Regions from separate parts of the Barrientosiimonas endolithica genome, predicted to be linked through region 3. Evidence: riboswitches for the same ligand, from Rfam matches in the RefSeq annotation. Region 3 holds a riboswitch; each other region holds the start of a gene.
The links. Region 3 has a riboswitch for S-adenosylmethionine ahead of metB (cystathionine gamma-synthase). Riboswitches for the same ligand answer to the same signal wherever they lie in the genome.

Region 1: linked by a shared signal. The riboswitch ahead of QUE40_RS02610 (MetQ/NlpA family ABC transporter substrate-binding protein) and the one ahead of metB (cystathionine gamma-synthase) in region 3 are both predicted to bind S-adenosylmethionine.
Region 2: linked by a shared signal. The riboswitch ahead of QUE40_RS13940 (transporter substrate-binding domain-containing protein) and the one ahead of metB (cystathionine gamma-synthase) in region 3 are both predicted to bind S-adenosylmethionine.

What each region holds. Positions count from the first base shown of each region.
Region 1 covers NZ_AP027735.1:520,959-527,799, reverse strand. Annotated here, with positions in the region: gene QUE40_RS02650 (NADH-quinone oxidoreductase subunit 5 family protein) at 1-780, opposite strand, end outside; gene nuoK (NADH-quinone oxidoreductase subunit NuoK) at 777-1,085, opposite strand; gene QUE40_RS02640 (NADH-quinone oxidoreductase subunit J family protein) at 1,082-1,612, opposite strand; gene QUE40_RS02635 (NuoI/complex I 23 kDa subunit family protein) at 1,609-2,247, opposite strand; gene QUE40_RS02630 (complex I subunit 1/NuoH family protein) at 2,339-3,295, opposite strand; gene QUE40_RS02625 (NADH-quinone oxidoreductase subunit C) at 3,301-3,825, opposite strand; gene QUE40_RS02620 (NADH-quinone oxidoreductase subunit B) at 3,822-4,358, opposite strand; gene QUE40_RS02615 (NADH-quinone oxidoreductase subunit A) at 4,415-4,789, opposite strand; SAM riboswitch class IV at 4,883-4,994, shown strand; gene QUE40_RS02610 (MetQ/NlpA family ABC transporter substrate-binding protein) at 5,013-6,011, shown strand; gene QUE40_RS02605 (methionine ABC transporter ATP-binding protein) at 6,008-6,841, shown strand, end outside.
Region 2 covers NZ_AP027735.1:2,746,381-2,753,221, forward strand. Annotated here, with positions in the region: partial or broken gene QUE40_RS13930 (amino acid ABC transporter ATP-binding protein) at 1-410, opposite strand, end outside; gene ssuE (NADPH-dependent FMN reductase) at 407-2,518, opposite strand; gene QUE40_RS13940 (transporter substrate-binding domain-containing protein) at 2,548-3,507, opposite strand; SAM riboswitch class IV at 3,710-3,824, opposite strand; partial or broken gene mfd (transcription-repair coupling factor) at 4,058-6,841, opposite strand, start outside.
Region 3 covers NZ_AP027735.1:372,775-379,615, forward strand. Annotated here, with positions in the region: partial or broken gene QUE40_RS01910 (1,4-dihydroxy-2-naphthoate polyprenyltransferase) at 1-21, opposite strand, end outside; gene QUE40_RS01915 (PLD nuclease N-terminal domain-containing protein) at 94-393, opposite strand; gene QUE40_RS18755 (AMP-binding enzyme) at 375-1,115, opposite strand; gene QUE40_RS01930 (AMP-binding protein) at 1,156-1,560, opposite strand; gene QUE40_RS18760 (SDR family oxidoreductase) at 1,559-1,876, shown strand; gene QUE40_RS18765 (SDR family NAD(P)-dependent oxidoreductase) at 1,858-2,304, shown strand; gene QUE40_RS01940 (1,4-dihydroxy-2-naphthoyl-CoA synthase) at 2,396-3,334, opposite strand; SAM riboswitch class I at 3,426-3,544, shown strand; gene metB (cystathionine gamma-synthase) at 3,624-4,802, shown strand; gene QUE40_RS01950 (NUDIX hydrolase) at 4,834-5,328, shown strand; partial or broken gene QUE40_RS01955 (o-succinylbenzoate synthase) at 5,325-6,325, shown strand; gene QUE40_RS01960 (heavy metal translocating P-type ATPase) at 6,435-6,841, opposite strand, start outside.

The DNA.
Region 1 (6,841 bases), 150 kb from region 3:
GAGCGCCGAGGCGGGGGTCGGACCCTCCATCGCGTCGGGCAGCCAGTCCTGGAAGGGCAGCTGGGCGCTCTTGCCGAGCACGCCGCACACGACGCCGAGCATCGCGACGGTGAGCACCGTCTGCGCGCCGGCCAGCGGGGGTTCGGTGAACCAGGCGACCACCGCGGGGATCGACGTGGTGCCGGCGCTGGTGGCCAGCAGCGCGAACCCGAGCACCAGCGGCGCGTCGGCGAGCCGGGTGACCAGGAACGACTTGTACGCCGCCCGCCTCGCCTTCTCGCGGGCGGAGTCGTGGCCGATGAGCAGGTAGGAGCACCAGCCCATCAGCTCCCAGCCGACGAGGGTGAGCAGCAGGTCGCCGGACAGCACGACAAGCTGCATGCCGGCGGTGAAGATGCCCACGGTCGCGGCGAACTGGCGGTAGCGCGGGTCGGTCCACAGGTACCACCGGGCGAACGCCTGCACCGCGAACGAGACGACCGCGACGGCCGCCGCGACCAGCACGTTCCACCGGTTGACCTGCAGCCGGAGCGGGACGTCGAGGGCGGGTCCGACCGGCAGCGACCCGATGGTCTGCGGCCCGGTGACGGCGACGCCGGTGACCTGCTGGGCGAGCAGCACCCCGGCCGCGGCCATCCCGACGAGCGCGGCGAGCAGCGCGATCACCGCGGTGGCGCGGCCGCTGCGGCGCACGAGCGGCAGGGTCAGCAGACCGCCCACGGCCGGCGCGAGGACGGCCAGGTGGCTCGGCTGGAGCGGCCCGGCGACGGCGAGGTTCACGCGTCGTCCTCGCCGCGTCGGGTCAGGTCGACGTCGCCGCGCGCGCGGTAGACCGCGACGACGGCCGCCAGGGCGACGGCGATCTCGGCGGCGGCGATGGTGATGAGGAAGATCGTGAGCGTCTGGCCGGCGACCAGCGGGTCGGGCCGGGCGGCGCCCATGGTGACCAGCAGCAGGCCGGCTGCGGCGAGCAGCAGCTCGACGCCGATGAGCATGAGCACCGCGTTGCGGCGCGCGACGATGCCGTAGACCCCCGTGGCGACCAGGACGCCGACCAGCACGAGCGGCAGCTGCAGGTGGATCACCGCTCCTCCCCCGCGAGCTCCTCGGGGGTGGCGGCGACCTGCAGCCGCGACATCGCGAGCGCGGCCACGAGCCCGACGAGCAGCAGCAGCGACAACAGCTCGAACGGCCACACCCAGGTGCCGAAGAGCCGGGTCGCGAGCGCCTCGGTGCCGGGCGAGCGCACGTCGGCGCGGCCGGCGTACGCACTGATCAGGACCGCCGCGACCAGACCGCCGGTGCCCGCGGCGACGACCAGGCCGGCGAGGCGGGTCAGCGGGCTGGTGTCGTGGGCGGTGGTCGGGCCGGTGGGGGCGCGGGTGAGCATGAGCGCGAAGATCACCAGCACGACGATCGCCCCGACGTAGACGATCAGCTGCACCAGCGCCACGAGCTCGGCGCCGAGCACGAGGTAGCAGCCGCTCAGCGCGCCCAGGCTCACCACGAGCCACAGCGCGGCGTGCAGCAGCTGCTTGGTGGTGACGGCGCGCACGGCAGCGCCAGCGGTGACCAACCCGGCGAGCACGAAGAAGACGTCGTGCGTCGTCATGCGTCGCCGGCCCTGTGGTCGTCGGACGTCGGGTCGGTCTTGGCCTCGCCGGTCTTGGCGTCGCCGGCCTTCGGGTCCTCGGGCGAGGCGGACGTACGGATGACGCGGGGGCCGCGCGCCGGCTTGCGGGCGGCGAGGGCCTCGGTGGGCTCGGCCGCGCCGGGGTCGAGCGGCGGGGGCGGCGGCACGGTGGGCATCCACTCCTCCAGCTGCTCCTTCTCGTGCAGCAGGTCGCGGATGTCGTGCTCGGCGTACTCGAAGTGCGGGCTCCAGAACAGCGCGTCGAACGGGCAGACCTCGATGCAGATCCCGCAGTACATGCACAGGCTGAAGTCGATCGCGAACCGGTCCAGGACGTTCTGCTGGCGGTCGCGCCCGCCCTCGGGGCCGGCGGGGATCGTCTCCTTGTGCGAGTCGATGTAGATGCACCAGTCGGGGCACTCGCGCGCGCAGAGCATGCACGAGGTGCAGTTCTCGGCGAGCAGCGCGATGACGCCGCGGGTGCGCGGCGCCAGGTCGGGCTGGCGCTCGGGGTACTGGTGGGTGTGCGCAGGTCGGGCCATCGTCCGGGCGGTGGTGGCCATGCCCTTGACGAGGCCCGGGACGAGGCTGCGTCGGTTGCTGGGCCCAGGCATCACGTGATCCGTCCGAGGTGGCTCCTTCGGGAACGCTCGCACGCTACCGGCCAGGAGGGACGTGACCTAGCAGCCGCTCCGAGAACGGACATCACGCGGTGAGGACGACGCCGACGCCGGTGATCGCCAGCTGCACCAGGGCCAGCGGCACCAGGCCCAACCAGGCGAGTCGCTGCAGCTGGTCCTCGCGCAGCCGCGGCCACGACACGCGCATCCAGATGATGAGCAGCGCGACCGCGAACCCCTTGAGCAGCGTCCACAGCCAGCCGAGCGCGCCGTCGAACGGGCCCGTCCAGCCGCCGAGGTAGACCACGGCGACCAGCAGCGACATCACGACGATCCCGGCGTACTCGGCGAGCAGGAAGAACGCGAAGCGCAGCCCGGTGAACTCGGTGTAGGGGCCCATCACGACCTCGGAGTCGGCGATGGGCATGTCGAACGGCGGGCGCTGCAGCTCGGCGGTCGCCGCCACCAGCAGCACCAGGGCCGCCGGTGCCTGCCACAGCAGCCACCACGGCGTCCACGCGTGCGCGATTCCGGTGAGCGAGAGGGTGCCGCCGGCGAGGGCGAACGAGGCGCAGGCCAGGATCAGCGGCAGCTCGTAGCTGACGAGCTGGGCGGCCGAGCGCATCGCGCCGACGAGGGCGTACTTGTTGCCCGAGCCCCAGCCGGCCATCAGCGTGCCGAGGGCGCCGACGCCCGAGACGGCCAGCAGCACCAGCAGGCTCGCGGGCACGTCGGCGCCGACCAGGGTCGGCGAGAACGGCACGACGGCCATCGCGAGGAGGTACGCCACCAGCGCCACCGCGGGCGCGGCCCGGAAGACCCATCGGTCGGCGGCCGCCGGGACGATGTCCTCCTTCTGCGTGAACTTCACGCCGTCGGCGATCAGCTGGGCCCAGCCGTGGAACCCGCCGGCGTGCATCGGGCCGAGGCGGCCCTGCATGTGGGCCATCACCTTGTGCTCGGTCTGGCCGACGAGCAACGGCAGCACCAGGAAGGCCACGAGCACGAGCGCGGCGCGCACGCCGGCCTCGAGCCAGGTCATCTCCATCACCGCGGCCCCCACGAGGTGTCGGGCACGCCGGGCGGCAGGTTCTTGCGGCGGCCGCGGCGGGGCGCGGGCGAATCGCCCGACTCCCCAGGGTCTTTCGCGCCCGGCCACGGCTTGGAGACGCGCGCGGCGAGCACGAAGTCCTTGCGCAGCGGCCGCCCCTCGAAGCCCTCGGGGAGCAGCAGCGGGCGGATGCCGAGCCGGCTGCCGTCGTCGAAGTCGGTGAACTCCAGGCCGAACATCTCGTGCGTCTCGCGCTCGTGCCAGGCGGCGCCGCGCCACAGCGTCGTGAGGCTGCGCAGCGGCTCGGTCTCCGGCACGCGGGTGCGCACCAGGACCGACCGCAGCGCGCCGGGCGTGACGTCGTAGAGGTGGCTCACGACGTCGAGACCGCCCTCGTCACGGTCGGTCTCGTCGACGGCGGTGAGGAAGTCGAAGAACGCGAAGCCCTCGGCGCGCAGCTGCTCGTGGAGGGCGTACCACTCCTGCGGCGGGCAGTCCCGCCGCTCGGCGTCGAGGCTCATGACGGGTCGCCCTGCGGCGGCTCGGTCGGCTCGGCCGGCTGGTCCCGGCGCACGAGCGGGCGGGTGACCGCGCCGGCGAAGCGGCGCCGGTCGGCGTACGACCGGGTGGTCAGGCGCTCCTCGGCGATCTGCTGCTGCAGCACGAGGATGCCGTGCAGCAGCGCCTCGGGGCGGGGCGGGCAACCGGGCACGTAGACGTCGACCGGGATCAGCTGGTCGACGCCCTTGGTGACGCAGTAGGAGTCCCAGTAGGGGCCGCCGGAGTTGGAGCAGGCGCCGAAGGAGATGACGTACTTCGGCTCGGGCATCTGGTCGTAGAGCCGGCGCACGGCCGGCGCCATCTTGTCGGTGACCGTGCCCGAGACGACCATCAGGTCAGCCTGGCGCGGGCCGGGGGCGAACGGGATGACGCCGAGCCGGATGAAGTCGTGCCGCGCCATGCTGCCGGCGATGAACTCGATGGCGCAGCAGGCGAGTCCGAAGTTGAAGACCCACAGCGAGTAGCGCCGCCCCCAGTTGAGGATCAGCCGCATCGGCTTGGGCGCGGCGGCCTGGAGCGGGCCGACGCGCGGGGTGGGCAGGTCGACGGTCACGGGGTCCACCTCAGCAGGCCGCGGCGCGCGGCGTGCGCGAGCCCCACGACCAGCACGCCGATGAAGATGCCCATCTCGACCAGGCTCGCGACCCCGAGGTCGGCGTCACGCAGCACCGTCGCCCACGGGAAGAGGTAGACCGCGTCGACCGCGAAAACGACGTAGAGGAAAGCGAATCCGAGATAGCGCACCTGCGACTGGGACCAGCCCTGACCGACCGGGTCGACGCCGGACTCGTACGTCGTCAGCCGGGCGGGCGTCTGCGACACCGGCGCCAGGAGCCGACGCATCAGCATCGCCGCACCGAACAGCAGCACTCCGGCGAGCGCGACGGCGACGACGACGAGATAGCCGACGAGAGGACCCTTCACGGGACCAGAGCCTAACGATCCGCTGCCGGTCGGTGAGGGAGGTCACCCCCGCTCGTTTTGACCTCTCCTTATGCGATGCATAACGTGGACGGCGGTCGAGAGACCCAGCGACAAGCCCTGGCTGGCTGGGCGGCAACCCTCACGGATGTGGCGGGGTGCTCCAGGTGAGACCCGGTCCGACAGCCCTGTCGGACAAGCACATTCGCGCGCCAGTGATCCTGGCGTGCAGTTTCTCGAGGAGTGCGTCCGACATGTCTTCCCCTCTTCCGGCGCGGACGCGACGGGCCAGATCCCGCCGCTGCCGCCGTACCCCGGGTCGCGCGGGCGGGGTGTGCGCACGGCGATCACCGCCGGCGGCCTCGTCGTCGCGCTGGCGGCCGGGTTCGGCCTGGGCCGCGCGACCGCGGACGACGGCGGCAGCGCCTCGGCCGACGAGCCGCGCGAGGTCACCATCGGCACCACCGAGGCGAGTGCGGAGTGGTGGCCGCCGCTGCAGCGGCTGGCCCGCGAGAACGGCATCGAGATCAAGCTCGTGTCGTTCTCCGACTACACCCAGCCCAACCCCGCGCTGGCGCAGGGGCAGACCGACCTCAACCTGTTCCAGCACCTGCAGTTCCTCGCGAGCTACAACAGCAACGACAACCAGGACCTCACCCCGATCGGGTCGACCCAGGTCGTGCCGCTGCCGCTGTACTCCAAGAAGCACACGGCGCTGAACCAGATCCCGCAGGGCGGCAAGATCGCCATCCCCAACGACCCCACCAACCAGGCGCGGGCGCTGCTCGTGCTGCAGCAGGCGGGGCTGCTGAGGCTCAAGGGCGGCGGCAACGCGCTGTCGACCCCGGCCGACATCGACCGTGCCGCCTCGAAGGTCACGGTGCAGCCGGTCGACGCCGCGCAGACCGTCGCGTCGCTGCCGTCGGTCGACGGCGCGGTCGTCAACAACAACTTCGCGCTCGACGGCAACCTCGACCCCAAGTCGGCGCTGTTCCAGGACGACCCGAAGAGCAAGGCGGCCGAGCCCTACATCAACGTCGTCGTCGCCCGCGCCGAGGACAAGGACGACCCGACTTACCGCAAGATCGCCCAGCTCTACCACTCCCCCGAGGTCGTCGCCGCGGTGAAGCGGCAGTCCAAGGGCACGTCGGTCGTCGTCGACCGCCCCGCCGACCAGCTCGGCAGCATCCTGACCCGGCTCGAGAAGGACGTGGCGGGGTCATGAGCGAGTCGATCATCAGCCTCGACCGGGTCGGCAAGACCTTCTCGCGGGGCGGGTCGCAGGTGACGGCGCTGGACGAGGTGACCCTGGACGTACGCCGGGGTGAGGTGTTCGCCGTCATCGGCTTCTCCGGTGCCGGCAAGAGCACGCTCGTGCGGCTGATCAACGGGCTGGAGCTGCCGACCAGCGGCACGGTCACCGTGCAGGGCCAGCAGCTGAACTCGTTGCGCCCCAAGCAGATCCGCGCGCTGCGCAGCGACATCGGCATGGTGTTCCAGCAGTTCAACCTGCTGCGCTCGCGCACGGTGTACGGCAACGTCGCCTACCCGCTCGAGGTCGCCGGGTGGAAGCCGGAGCAGATCTATCGGCGGATCACCGAGCTGCTGCACTTCGTCGGGCTGACCGAGCGCGCGTGGGCCTACCCGGAGGAGCTGTCCGGCGGGCAGAAGCAGCGCGTGGGCATCGCCCGGGCGCTCGCCACCAACCCGCCGATCCTGCTGGCCGACGAGTCGACCAGCGCGCTCGACCCGGACACCACGCGCGAGGTGCTCGCGCTGCTGCGCCGCGTCAACGAGGAGCTCGGCATCACCATCGTCGTGATCACCCACGAGATGGAGGTCGTGCGCAGCCTGGCCGACCGGGTGGCGGTGCTGGAGTCGGGGCGCCTGGCCGAGCTCGGCCCGGTGCGCGACATCTTCGCGAACCCGACGGCCGGGGCCACCCGGCGCCTCGTCGGCGCCACGCTCGACGCGGTGCCCGACGCCGACGACCTCGCGCAGCTGCGCACGCGGCACCGGGGGCGCATCGTCACCGTCACCGTGGCCGCGGGCCGC
Region 2 (6,841 bases), 1.3 Mb from region 3:
CGGCGCTGGGCCGACACCGGGGCCTCGACGACGTTCTCCAGCACGGTCAGGTGCGGGAAGAGGTTGAAGTCCTGGAAGACGAACCCGATCTTCGAGCGTTGCCGTCGCACCTCGCGCTCGGGCAGCTCGTGCAGGTTGTCGCCGGAGCGGCGGTAGCCGATGAGCTCGCCGTCGACCCGGATCAGCCCGCCGTCGACCTTCTCCAGGTGATTGACCGTGCGCAGCAGGGTCGACTTGCCCGAGCCGGAGGGTCCGATGATGGCGGTGACGCTGCCGTGCGGGACGGTGAGCGACACGTCGTCCAGCACCAGGTGGGGCCCGAATCGCTTGGAGACGGAGTCGATCTCGACGAGCGGCTGGCGGTTCTGGGGCTCGGTGGTCTCGGTGGTAGTCGTGGTCTCGGCGGTCATCGGATCTGTCCCGTCCGTGCGGTCTGGGCGCCGGCGCGCCACTCGGCGGCCTGGGAGCGCAGGCGCTGCAGCGGCGTCGGTGCCTGCGCCTCGCGGGAGCTGCCGCGGGCGTAGCGGCGCTCGAGGTAGTACTGCGCGACGGACAGCACCGTGGTGAGGACGACGTACCAGATGGTCGCGACGATGAGCAGCGGCACGACCTGCGAGGTGCGCCCGTAGATCACCTGCACCTGGTAGAAGAGCTCGGGGATCGCGAGCACCGACACGATCGAGGTGCCCTTGAAGAGGCTGATCACCTCGTTGGTCGCGTTGGGCAGGATCGAGCGCATCGCCTGCGGGAGGACGATCCGGAAGAACTGGCGACGGCGCGAAAGTCCCAGTGCCGCAGCGGCTTCCAGCTGCCCCTGGTCGACCGAGCCGATGCCTGCGCGGACGATCTCGGCGGAGTAGGCGGCCTGGTGCAGGGTCAGGCCGAGCACGGCCGCGCCCATCGCCCCGATGGCGGTGCTGGAGTCGATGGTGACCAGCTCGGGGCCGAACGGGACGCCGAAGCCCAGGCGCGGGTAGAGGTAGGCGATGTTGAACCAGAACAGCAGCTGGACGATGAGGGGGACCGACCGGAAGACCCAGACATAGGTCCAGGCGGCGCCGCGCAGCACCGGGCTGCCCGACAGTCGCATCGCGGCGAGCACGACGCCGAGGGCGAACCCGAGGACGGTGCCGAGCACGGTCAGCCAGATGGTGATGCCGAGCGCGTTGATGACCGTCCGGGAGAACAGGTAGGACCCGACCGTGCCCCACTCCCACGCGGGGTTGGTCACGAGGCCGTTCACCAGCTGCGCGAGCAGCACGGCCACCACGGCGGTGGCCACCCAGCGCCACGGGTTGCGGCGCGGGACGACGGTCAGGGACGAGCTGCTCGCCGGCGCCTCGGCGCGCGGCGGCGGGGCGGCCGCGGCGTCGCGCGCGGGGCCGGCGCGCAAGGTGGACGAGGTTGACATGGGTTCTCCTTCAACGGGATTCGGCTGAGAGCGGCCGGGGACCGACTCAGCTGGCGAGGGTCTGCACCGAGGTGACGAGGGGCTTCTCGAAGGCGAGGTGGCCGAGCTCCTCGGGGTCGGCGTGCAGGTCGAACTGGGGGCGTAGCCGGCGGCGAGGTAGAGCCCCCGCGCCTCGGGCTGGCGGGGCCCGGTGGTGAGGAAGATGCGGTGGTACCCGAGGCGCCGAGCCTGCTCCTCCAGCTCCTGCAGGACACGACGACCGAGGCCCTGCCGGCGGGCGTGGTGGGCGGTCCACATCCGCTTGACCTCGGCGACGCCCGGTTCGCGGCGGCGGATCGCACCGCCCGCGACCACCACGCCGGCGCGCTCCAGCACGACGAACGCACCGTGCGGGGCGTCGAAGTCGGTCACCGGCACCTCGACCAGGCGCTCGTTGACGCTGTCGCGGGCGTAGCGGGTGCCGTACTCCACCTGCAGCTCCTCCAGCAGCGGGCGCAGCACGGGGTCGTCGACGGGCACGACGCGCGCGGTCACCTCGGCCGGCCGGTCGGTCGCGGGGGCAGCAGCCTCCGCCGGCCGCCCCTCGAGGCGGGCGACGAACGCCGAGGCGACGGCGCCCAGGGCGGCGAGCACCTCCGGGGCGAGCACGGCTCCGCCGCCCTCGTGCAGGCGTACCTGCTCGGCGAGGACGAACCGCCCGCCCCCGACGTACGCCGGCTGCAGCGACCGCAGGACCGGCGCCAGCGCGTAGTCACCGACCAGGGCGTGCGCCAGGCTGCCCCCGGTCACCAGCGGCAGGACCGCCTTGCCGGACAGCGCGTCCCGCGGCAGCAGGTCGAGGAACGCCTTGAGCAGACCGGAGAACGACGCGCGGTAGACGGGCGTGCCGACGATGACGGCGTCGGCCCGCTCGATCGCCGCGACCGCGTCGGCCACCGCCGGCGCCGTGGGGTCGGCGCGCAGCAGCGGCTCGGCCGGGAGGTCACGCAGGGTGATGGCCTGCACCTGGTGGCCACGCACCGCGGCGCGCCGGGCGACGTGGTCGACGACGGCGTCGGTGCGCGACGGTGCGGTCGGGCTGCCGGTGATCGTGACGATGAGTGCCATGTGCGGATTCCCTTTGTTCCGAAGGCGATTCAGGACTTGGGCAGACCGGGCGGGTTGACCAGGGAGCGCGGCACGGCGTCGGCCTGCACGCCCCAGCGGTCGAGCACGGCGCGATAGCTGCCGTCGGCGATCGCTGCGTCGACCGCGGCGGCGAAGGCGGGCGCGAGACCCGACCCCTTCTTGCTCAGCACGCCGATGAGGCCCTGCCGCGACCCGCCGCCGGAGAAGCGGCCGATCTCGACCGTCTGCTTCGCGGTGTCGATGTGGTAGCGCACGTTGGGGCTCGGCCCGACGTAGGCGTCGATCTGGCCCGACTGCAGCGCGAGGTAGCGATCAGCCGGGTTCTGGTAGTAGCGGATCGTCGCCCGGGGCCGCCCCGCCTTGACGTTGGCGGCGTTCCAGTCGACCAGGATCTTCTCCTGGTTCGTGCCGGACCCGACGGCGAGCGTGCGCCCCGCGATGTCGGCCCCCGACCGCACCCGCCAGGTGGCGCCCTTCTTGGCCTCGACCGAGATGTCGTCCTTGCGATAGGTGGCGAAGTCGTACTTGGCCTTGCGCTCCTCGGTCACGGTGACGTTGGACAGCACCGCGTCGAAGGTGCCGGCGTCGACCTTGAGGAAGAGGTTCTCCCAGGAGGTGACCGGCTGCTCGACGCGCAGGCCGAGGATCTCGGCGAGCAGCCGCGCGAGGTCGACCTCGACCCCGGTCGGTGTCGTGTTGTCCTCGGCGAGGAAGGCCAGCGGCGGGGTGCCGCCACCGCCGGCGGCGTTGCCGATGACGATGCTGCCGCGCTCGCGCACGGCGGCCGGGAGCCGGGCGGCCGCCGCCGCGTTCTTCGCACCGGTCACGCGCGGCGCGCCGCTGCTGGAGCCCGCCGCGCGGGTCGCGGCGTTGCCGGGGTCGGCGCACCCGGCGAGGGCGCCCCCGGCGAGCAGGGTCAGGCCGCCGGCGAGCAGGGTGCGGCGGTCGAGAGAAGGGTTGGACGTCACGGAGGGTTCCTTCGGACGGACCGGCGGGCGGGCGTACGCTCGCGGCAGCCGGTGCGGGATCGCCGACCTGTCGGCGGATCCCCTTGCAGGACAGGGACTTGCGAGGTCTACCTGTCAGCGACAGAGGTCGCTTGCCACCTGCAGCAGATCGATGTGGCGACGGCGCACGAGGGCCTGGTTGCCGTTCATCCGTGAGTCTCCTGGATCGCGCTTGCCCGGCCGCTGCTGCGACCGAGCCAGGTCGTCACCCGGAGCACCCCACCGCGTCGGAGGGTTGCTGGCCAGCGAGCCGGGGCTTCGCGCTGACGCTCAAGACCTAACGAGAGATTATGGAATCCATTGCGTTGCGACAAGGAGGCCCCGCGGTCGTCTCGCCTGTCGAGAGCCCCACCACCCGGACAGGACCCCACCCGGCCACGAGACCCACCCCCACCCGGGCATGAAACCGGGTTACGTGCGTTTGACCTCAATGCATGGGGGTCAAATGCACGTAACCCGGTTTCATGCGGAGTTGCGGGGGTCCGAGGGGCGGGGCGGGGCGGGGGCGGGGTCAGGCTGCGGCGGCGCTGTCGAGCAGCACCTGCTCGATCAGCTGGCGGGCCCACTGCAGCACCTCGGTGTCGCGCAGCGGGCGGCCGCCGACGGCGGCGGTGCGCGGGGCGGGCACCAGGATCTGGTGCATCGCCTCGCGGATGACCGTCCCCTTGTAGAGCCGCTGCAGCCGCAGCGCCTGGCTCTCGCGCAGGTCGACCGGGGAGAACCGCACGTTCTTGCCCTGCACCGCGATGTCGCTGATGCCGGCGCGGCGGGCCACCGTGCGCAGCCGCGCCACCTCGATGAGGTGCTGGGCCGGCTCCGGGGGCGTGCCGTAGCGGTCCTCCAGCTCCTCCACGATCGCGGCGAGCGCCGCCTCGTCCTCGACGGTCGCGAGCTTCTTGTACGCCTCCAGCCGCAGCCGCTCCCCGGCACGTAGTCGTGCGGCAGGTGGGCGTCGACCGGCAGCTCGATCTTCACCTCCGACGGCGGCTTCTCGGCCGTGCCGTCGGAGCGGAAGTCGGCGACCGCCTCGCCGACCATGCGGACGTACAGGTCGAAGCCGACGCCGGCGATGTGGCCGGACTGCTCACCGCCGAGCAGGTTGCCCGCGCCGCGGATCTCCAGGTCCTTCATCGCGACCTGCATGCCCGCGCCGAGGTCGGTGTGGCTGGCGATCGTCTCGAGCCGGTCGTGCGCGGTCTCGGTGAGCGGCTTGTCGGGCGGGAACAGGAAATAGGCGTACGCCCGCTCGCGGCCGCGCCCGACGCGTCCCCGCAGCTGGTGCAGCTGGGAGAGGCCGAGCACGTCGGAGCGCTCGACGATGAGGGTGTTGGCGTTGGAGATGTCCAGGCCGGTCTCGACGATCGTGGTGCAGACCAGCACGTCGGAGCGGCGCTCCCAGAAGTCGACGACGACCTCCTCGAGCCGCTGCTCGCTCATCTTCCCGTGCGCCGTGGTGATGCGGGCCTCGGGCACCAGCTCGCGCAGCCGGGCCGCGGCCTTCTCGATCGACTGCACCTTGTTGTGCACGAAGAAGACCTGTCCCTCGCGCATCAGCTCGCGCCGGATCGCCGCGGTGATCTGCTTCTCGTCGTATCCGCCGACGAAGGTCAGCACCGGGTGCCGCTCCTCGGGCGGCGTTGCGAGAGTAGACATCTCGCGGATGCCGGTGACCGCCATCTCGAGCGTGCGCGGGATCGGCGTGGCCGACATGGCGAGCACGTCGACGGCCGTGCGCAGCTGCTTGAGCTGCTCCTTGTGCTCGACGCCGAAGCGCTGCTCCTCGTCGACCACGACCAGGCCGAGGTCCTTGAACCTGATCTCGTTCGACAGCAGCCGGTGGGTGCCGATCACCAGGTCGACCGACCCGTCGGCCAGCCCCGCGATGACCTCGCGCGCCTCCTTGTCGGACTGGAAGCGCGACAGCGAGCGCACTGTCACCGGGAAGCCGGCGTAGCGCTCGGAGAAGGTCTGCTGGTGCTGCTTGACCAGCAGCGTCGTCGGCACGAGCACCGCGACCTGCTTGCCGTCCTGGATCGCCTTGAACGCCGCGCGCACCGCGATCTCGGTCTTGCCGTAACCCACGTCGCCGCAGATCAGCCGGTCCATCGGCACCGACTTCTCCATGTCGGCCTTGACCTCGTCGATGCTGGAGAGCTGGTCGGGCGTCTCGATGTAGGCGAAGGCGTCCTCCAGCTCGCGCTGCCACGGGCTGTCCGGCGCGAACGCGTGACCGGGCGAGGCCATCCGCGCGGAGTACAGCTGGATCAGCTGCCCCGCGATCTGGCGCACGTGCCGACGGGCGCGCGACTTGGTCTTCTGCCAGTCCGACCCGCCCAGCTTGTTGAGCGTGGGCAGCTCGCCACCGACGTACCGCGTGACCTGGTCGAGCTGGTCGGTCGGCACGAACAGCCGGTCGCCGGGCTGGCCGCGCTTGCTGCTGGCGTACTCGACCACGAGGTACTCGCGGGTCGCGCCGGCGACGGTGCGCTGCATCATCTCGACGAACTTGCCGACGCCGTGCTGCTCGTGCACCACGAAGTCGCCCTTGCGCAGCTGCAGCGGGTCGACCACGTTGCGCCGGCGCGAGGGCATCTTGCGCATGTCCTTGGTGCTGCCGCCGGTGGCGCCGGCCGCGCCCGTGAGGTCGGCCTCGGTGAGCACGACCAGGTCGCAGGTCGGCAGCGCGAAGCCGTGACCGAGCGAGCCGGTCGCGACCTCGACGGTGCGCGGCTGCAGGTCGGTGAGCTCGCGCACGGGAATGTCGTTGTCGCGCAACACTTCCGAGACCCGCTGCCCCAGCCCCGCCCCCTCGGTGACGACGAGCACGCGGCGGCCGGCCTCGACGAACGAGCGCAGGTCGGCGACGGCCTGCTCCGTGTTCCCCCTGTACGCCGGCACCTCCTCGGTCGGCACCGTCACCCGCTCCCCGGGCAGGGAGTCCTCGACGAACTCGGCGAGGTCCTCGTCGCTGGCGAACGACGACAGCGACCACCAGGGGCGCCCGGTCTCCAGCGCGTGCTCGCGCAGGTCGGCGAGACCCCAGTAGGACGCGGTGCCGAGCACCGACTCCAGGTCGACGGGCACGGCGTTGCCTGCGGCGGCGTTGGCCCACGACGCCTGCAGGAACTCCTCGCTGGTCGCGACCAGGTCGTGCGCGCGGGTGCGCACCCGCTCGGGGTCGGACAGCACCACGTGGGTGCCCTCGGGCAGCACGTCGAGCAGCGTCTCCATCCCGTCGGCGAGCAGCGCGGGCATGAGCGACTCCATGCCCTCGACCGCGATGCCCTCGGCGACC
Region 3 (6,841 bases):
CCACTGCTGCAGGGTGGCCATAGGTGTTGTGCTCCAAGGGGATTCGGGCGCTCGGGCGCGCCGGCGGACAGGGTCGGTCGGGTGGTTCGGCGGTCAGAGCCCGCGCAGGAAGTCGGGGTCGTCGTCGGGACCGCGCGGCCCGGGCGGGCGACCCCGCGGCGGGCCGAACGAGGTGCGTCGCGATCGTCCGACCACCAGCCAGACGATCGCTCCGACCACCGGCACCAGCGCGATCACGCCGATCCACGCGGGCTTCGGGAGGTGCCGCACGCGGTCGTCGGGCGTCTGGATGCAGTCGGCGAGGGCGTAGACGACGACGGCGAGCCCCAGCAGGGGATCAGCACCCGTCCCATGCGCACCTCTCGCGTCTCGGCCTACCCCTGATTCTGCCACCCGGGCATGGCCGCGATCGCCGCGCGGTCGGGCTTGCCCGGGCCGCGCGCGGGGATGGCGTCGAGCACGAGCAGGCGGGTGGGGAGGGCGTACGCCGGCAGCAGCTCGCGCAGGCCGGCCCGGACCTCCGCGAGGGTCGGCTCCGGGGAGGCGACCACCGCGAGGCTGACCGCCTGCCCCCAGCGCTCGTGCGGTGTCGCGACCGCGACGGCGTCGCGCACCCCGGGCAGCCCGAGGGCCGCCTCCTCGACCAGGCGGGGGCGACCTTCAGGCCGCCGGTGGTGATGAGGTCGTCGCGGCGCCCGACCACGTGCAGCACCCCGTCGCGCAGCTCGCCGACGTCGTCGGTCCAGAAGCGGCGGGCGCCGGTGGTCGGGTCGGTGTCGAAAACCGCTGCGGTGCGGTCGGACTCGCCCAGATAGCCGGACGCCACGGTCGGCCCGGAGAGCCCCACGCGCCCGTCGTCGCCGATCGTCACGGCGGTGTCCTCGAGCGGCACCCCGTCGTAGACGCAGCCGCCCGCGGTCTCGCTCATGCCGTACGTCGTGCGCACCGCGACGCCCGCCGCGCGCGCCCGCTCCAGCAGCGCCGGTGCGGTGGCCGCGCCGCCGACGAGCACGCCGTCGAACGTGCCGAGCGCCTCGGTCGCCTCGGGGTCGTCGAGCACGGTCGCGAGCTGCGTCGGCACGAGCGAGGTGTAGCGCCGCACCGGCGGCGCCCACGCGAGCGCGTCGACCAGGTCCGCGGTGCGGAAGCCGTCGATCATGTTGAGCAGCAACGGTGCTCGGCGCGCAGCGAGGAGCGCAGGATCACCTGGGTGCCGGCGATGTGCTGCGCGGGGAGGGGCAGCAGCCACATGCCCTCGCCGCCGAGCCGGTCGTGCGTGGCGGTGCCGCTCGCGCGCAGCGCGGCCCGGGTGAGCATCGCGCGCTTGGGCGCGCCGGTCGACCCGGACGTGGACACGACCAGGCCGAGGTCGTCGGGCAGGTCGGCGTCGTCGGGGACGGCCGGCTCGGGGTCGCCGTCGGCGTAGGGGAGCAGGGCGGGGCCGTCGCCCTCGAGCATGGCGGCCAGCGCCTCGACGTACGCCGGCAGCCGGTCGGGCGCGACGGCGTACGGGCGGATGGGGGCACCCGGCCAGGGTAGGCCCGTGTTGAATGGCGCCATGACGGCACGTCCCCTGGCAGTGGTGACCGGCGCGAGCAGCGGCATCGGACGGGCGAGCGCCCGCCGGCTGGCCGCCGAGGGTTTCGAGGTGATCTGCGCGGCGCGGCGCACCGAGCGCGTCGAGGAGCTGGCCGCCCAGATCGACGGCCGCGCGGTGACCTGCGACGTGACGAAGGCCGACGACGTGGCGGCGCTCGCGCGCGAGGTCGGCGACCGGCTCGACGTGCTCGTCGCCAACGCCGGGGAGCGCTCGGCACCGAGCCGGTGGTCGAGGCCGACCTCGACGAGTGGCGAACGATGTACGACACCAACGTGATCGGCGTCGCGCGCTGCGTGCAGGACCTCATGCCGGCGCTGGTCGCCGCCGAGGGCGAGGTCATCGTGATCGGGTCGGTCGCCGCGCACGTGTCGTACGAGGGTGGTGGCGGCTATGTCGCGGCCAAGCACGCGGTGCGCGCGATGGTCGGCTCGCTGCGGCTGGAGATGTTCGACCAGCCGGTGCGCGTGTGCGAGATCGACCCGGGGATGGTGGCCTCCGACGAGTTCGCGCTCGTGCGCTTCCACGGCGACGCCGAGAAGGCCGCCGCGGTCTACGCCGGTGTGGTCGACCCGCTGACCCAGGAGGACATCGCCGAGTGCGTGGCGTTCGTCGCCACCCGCCCCAAGCACGTCAACATCGACTCGATGGTGGTGCGCCCGCGCGCGCAGGCGGCGCAGCACAAGATCCACCGGGTGTCGCCCTGAGAAGGCAGTTCACGCCGGTCCGCGCGATCGGGGCACCGTCTGCGGGGCCTGGCGCGAGGCCCGGCCGCGAACTGCCTTCGCGCAGCGACGCTCAGAAGTACCAGGGGAACGGGGACCAGTCGGGGTCGCGCTTCTGCAGGAACTGGTCGCGCCCCTCGACCGCCTCGTCGGTCATGTACGCCAGCCGCGTCGCCTCGCCCGCGAACACCTGCTGACCCATCAGGCCGTCGTCGGTGAGGTTGAACGCGAACTTCAGCATCCGCTGCGCCTGCGGGCTCTTGCCCATGATCTCGCGGGCGACCTGCAGCGCCTCGGCCTCGAGCTCGGCGTGGTCGGCGACGATGTTGACCGCGCCCATCCGGTGCATGTCCTCGGCGGTGTACGTCCGCCCCAGGAAGAAGATCTCGCGGGCGAACTTCTGGCCCACCATCTTGGCGAGGTAGGCCGAGCCGTAGCCCGCGTCGAACGAGCCCACGTCGGCGTCGGTCTGCTTGAACCGGGCGTGCTCGCGGCTCGCGATCGTCAGGTCGCACACGACGTGCAGGCTGTGCCCGCCGCCGGCCGCCCACCCGGGCACGACCGCGACGACGACCTTGGGCATGGTGCGGATCAGCCGCTGCACCTCCAGGACGTGCAGCCGCCCGCCCTCGGCCTTGACCCGTCGCTCGTCGACGGACTCGGCGGTGTCGCCGTGGGCGTACTGATAACCGCTGCGCCCGCGGATGCGCTGGTCGCCGCCGGAGCAGAACGACCACTTGCCGGCCGCGCCGGTGCCCTCGGGGCCGGGCCCGTTGCCGGTGAGCAGCACGCAGCCGACGTCGGGGGTGCGCCGCGCGTGGTCGAGCACGCGATAGAGCTCGTCGACGGTGTGCGGCCGGAACGCGTTGAGCACCTCGGGCCGGTCGAACGCCACCCGCACGCACCCCACGTCGACGGCGCGGTGGTAGGTGATGTCGGTGAGGTCCTCGAACCCGGGCACGGGCGCCCAGTCGTCGGGCCGGAACGGGTTGGCGGTGGTCTGCTCGCTCACCTGCGTGATGTTAGGCGTACGTCCGTCGCGGCTCACCCAGCGGACGGTGCCGGACACGGCGGCCTCGGGTCGGTTAACGTGGCGCGCGCAACATCCATCAAGACCGGCTGAGGGACAGGCCCGTTGACGCCGGGGCAGCCTTCCGCGAGGCAACTCGCGGAAAAGGTGCCAAGTCCTGCGGCGGCCCCCGGGCCAGCCGGAAGATGGAGCGTCGCAGACGTCTGACCAGGCGCCGGTGACGCGCAGCCTCCGGTCCGCATGGCTGGCCACCTGTGACCAGGAGGACACCATGACTGACATCTCCCGCCTCACCCGCGGACTCACCACCGGCATCAACGCCGACCCCACCCACGGCGCCGTCGTGCCGCCGCTGCACCTCACGAGCACCTTCAGCTTCAGCGGGTTCGGCGAGTGCGGGCAGTACGACTACACCCGCTCGGGCAACCCCACCCGCGACCTCCTCGGCGAGGCGCTGGCGACGCTCGAGGGCGGCTTCGGCGGCACCATCACCTCGACCGGGATGTCCGCGATCGCGCTGTGCACGACCGCGCTGCTCGCGCCCGGCGACACGATCGTCGTGCCGCACGACTGTTACGGCGGCAGCTGGCGACTGTTCGACTCGCTGTCGACGAAGGGCCAGTTCCGTTGTCGCACGGTCGATCTCACCGATCCTGACGCGCTCGCCGAGGCGCTGCGCGAGCGCCCGAAGGTGGTGTGGGTCGAGACGCCGTCCAACCCGCTGCTGCGCCTCACCGACGTGCGCGCGGTGGCCGACGCCGCCCACGCGGCCGGCGCGCTCGTGGTCGCCGACAACACGTTCCTGTCGCCGCTGCTGCAGCGGCCGATCGAGCTGGGCGCCGACGTGGTCGTGCACTCGACGACGAAGTACATCAACGGGCACAGCGACGTCGTCGGGGGCGCGGTCGTGGCGGCCACGCCCGAGCTGCACGAGGAGCTGGCCTACTGGGGCAACGTGCTCGGCGTGACCGGCAGCCCGTTCGACTCCTACCTCGCGCTGCGCGGGCTGCGCACCCTGCACGTGCGGCTGCGCGCCCACCAGGACAACGCCCGCGCCCTCGTCGACGCCGCGCTCGACCACCCGGCCGTCGCGCGGGTGCACTACCCCGGGCTCGCCGACCACCCGGGCCACGACATCGCCGCGCGGCAGCAGGACGGCTTCGGCGCGATGCTGTCGGTCGAGCTGCGCGGCGGGGAGGAGGCGGTGCGCGCGTTCGTCGACGGGCTGCACTGCTTCACCCTGGCCGAGTCGCTCGGCGGCACCGAGAGCCTGGTCGCCCACCCCGCCACGATGACCCACGCGTCGATGAGTCCCGAGGCGCGCGCGGTCGCTGGCATCGGCGACGGGCTGCTGCGCTTCTCGGTGGGCATCGAGGCCCCGGAGGACCTGGTCGCCGACCTGCGCGCCGCGCTCGACCGTGCGGAGGCGCGCACCCCCGTGGCCGTCTGAGGTGGTCGGCCCGGGTTCCTAGACTCGGGTCATGCCGATCCCGGAGTACGTCGCCGACCTGCGCGAGCACGTCGGCACCCGACTGCTGTGGTTGCCGGGGACGTCGGCGTACGTCCTGCGCCAGGTCGAGGGGCGCCAGCAGGTGCTGCTGGTGCGCCGCTCGGACAACGGCCTGTGGACGCCGGTCACCGGGATCTGCGACCCGGGCGAGGAGCCCGACGTCACCGCCGAGCGCGAGGTGCTCGAGGAGACGTGCGTGCAGGTCGAGGTCGAGCGGCTGCTCGCCGTGTCGTCGCTGATCCCGATGGAGTACCCCAACGGCGACCGCTGCCAGTACCTCGACCACGCGTTCCGCTGCCGCTGGGTCGCGGGGGAGCCGCGGGTCGGTGACGAGGAGTCCAGCGACGTGCGCTGGTTCGACGTCACCGACCTGCCCCCGCTGCTCCCGCGTTTCGAGCGCCAGCTCGCGATGGCCCTGGCGGACGACGGTCCGGTGCTGTTCGGCAAGGCGCAGCGGGTCCGATGAGCGTCTTCGACGTCGAGCAGCTGGTCCTCGACATGCGGGTGGTGCAGCTGCCGCTGCGCACCCGCTTCCGAGGTGTCACCGAGCGCGAGATCGCCCTGTTCCCAGGGCCGTTCGGCTGGGGCGAGTTCGGCCCGTTCCTGGAGTACGCCCCTGCCGAGTCGTCCCGCTGGCTCGCCTCGGCCATCGAGGCGGCCCACGTCGGCTGGCCCGAGCCGGTGCGCGGGTCGGTGCAGGTCAACGCCACGGTGCCCGCGGTCGCGGCGGGGGAGGTGGCCGGGGTGCTCGCGCGCTACGACGGCACCCTGACGGCCAAGGTGAAGGTGGCCGAGCCCGGTCAGCGCCTGTCCGACGACCTCGACCGGGTGGCCGCGGTGCGCGAGGCGATGGGGCCCGACGCGCGCATCCGGGTCGACGCCAACGGCGGCTGGAGCGTGGAGCAGGCGACCGACGCGCTGGGGCGGCTCGCGGCCTACGGGCTGGAGTACGCCGAGCAGCCGTGCGCCACCGTCGAGGAGCTGCGCGACCTGCGAATCACCTTGGCCCGCAACGGCATCGACGTGCCCGTCGCCGCGGACGAGTCGATCCGCAAGGCCGAGGACCCGCTGCGCGTGGCCCGGCTCGAGGCCGCCGACGTGATCGTCGTCAAGGTCGCACCGCTCGGCGGCGTGCGGCGCGCGCTCGACGTGGTGGCCGAGACCGGGCTCCCGGCGGTCGTCTCGAGCGCGCTGGACAGCTCGGTCGGCATCCGCGCGGGCCTCGCTCTCGCCGCCGCCCTGCCCCGCCTCGACCACGCCTGCGGCCTCGCGACGCTGGGCCTGTTCGACGGCGACGTGGTCACCGAAAGCCTTGTGCCGCAAGGGGTTCGATCCCCCTGCGCTCGGTCGAGCCCGACCCGGAGCTGCTCGACCGCTGGTCCGCACCCGACCACAGGCGAGCGTGGTGGGCGGACCGGGTGCGGGCGGCGTACGCCCTGCTCCCGCATTTCGTGCACAGGTGAACGAAATGCGGAGCGGGCCCCGGGATTCCGCAGCGGCCCGCTGCATTTCGTGCGCTGGTGAACGAAATGCAGCGGACCTCGGACCCCGGACCCGGTCCGCCCGGGTCCGTCACTTCGCCGGCGCGGCCTCGTGCTCGATGCCCTCGTGCTCGCGCCCCACGCGGAAGCGCAGCAGGGTGAGGGCGCTCAGCACGACGATGATCGTCGAGCCCTCGTGCACGAACACCGCCGGCCCGATGCCCAGCCCCATCAGCGTCACCGGCACCAGGACCGCGACGATCGCGAGGCTGAAGATCAGGTTGCGCCGGATGACCTGGCTGGTCCGCCGGGCCAGCGCGACCGCGAACGGCACGCGCCCGAGGTCGTCGGACATCAGCGCCACGTCGGCGGTCTCGAGGGCGACGGCCGAGCCCGCCGCGCCCATCGCCACCCCGACCGTCGCGCTCGCCATGGCCGGCGCGTCGTTGACGCCGTCGCCGAGCATCGCGGTGCGCGTGCCCGACTGGGTCAGCGCGC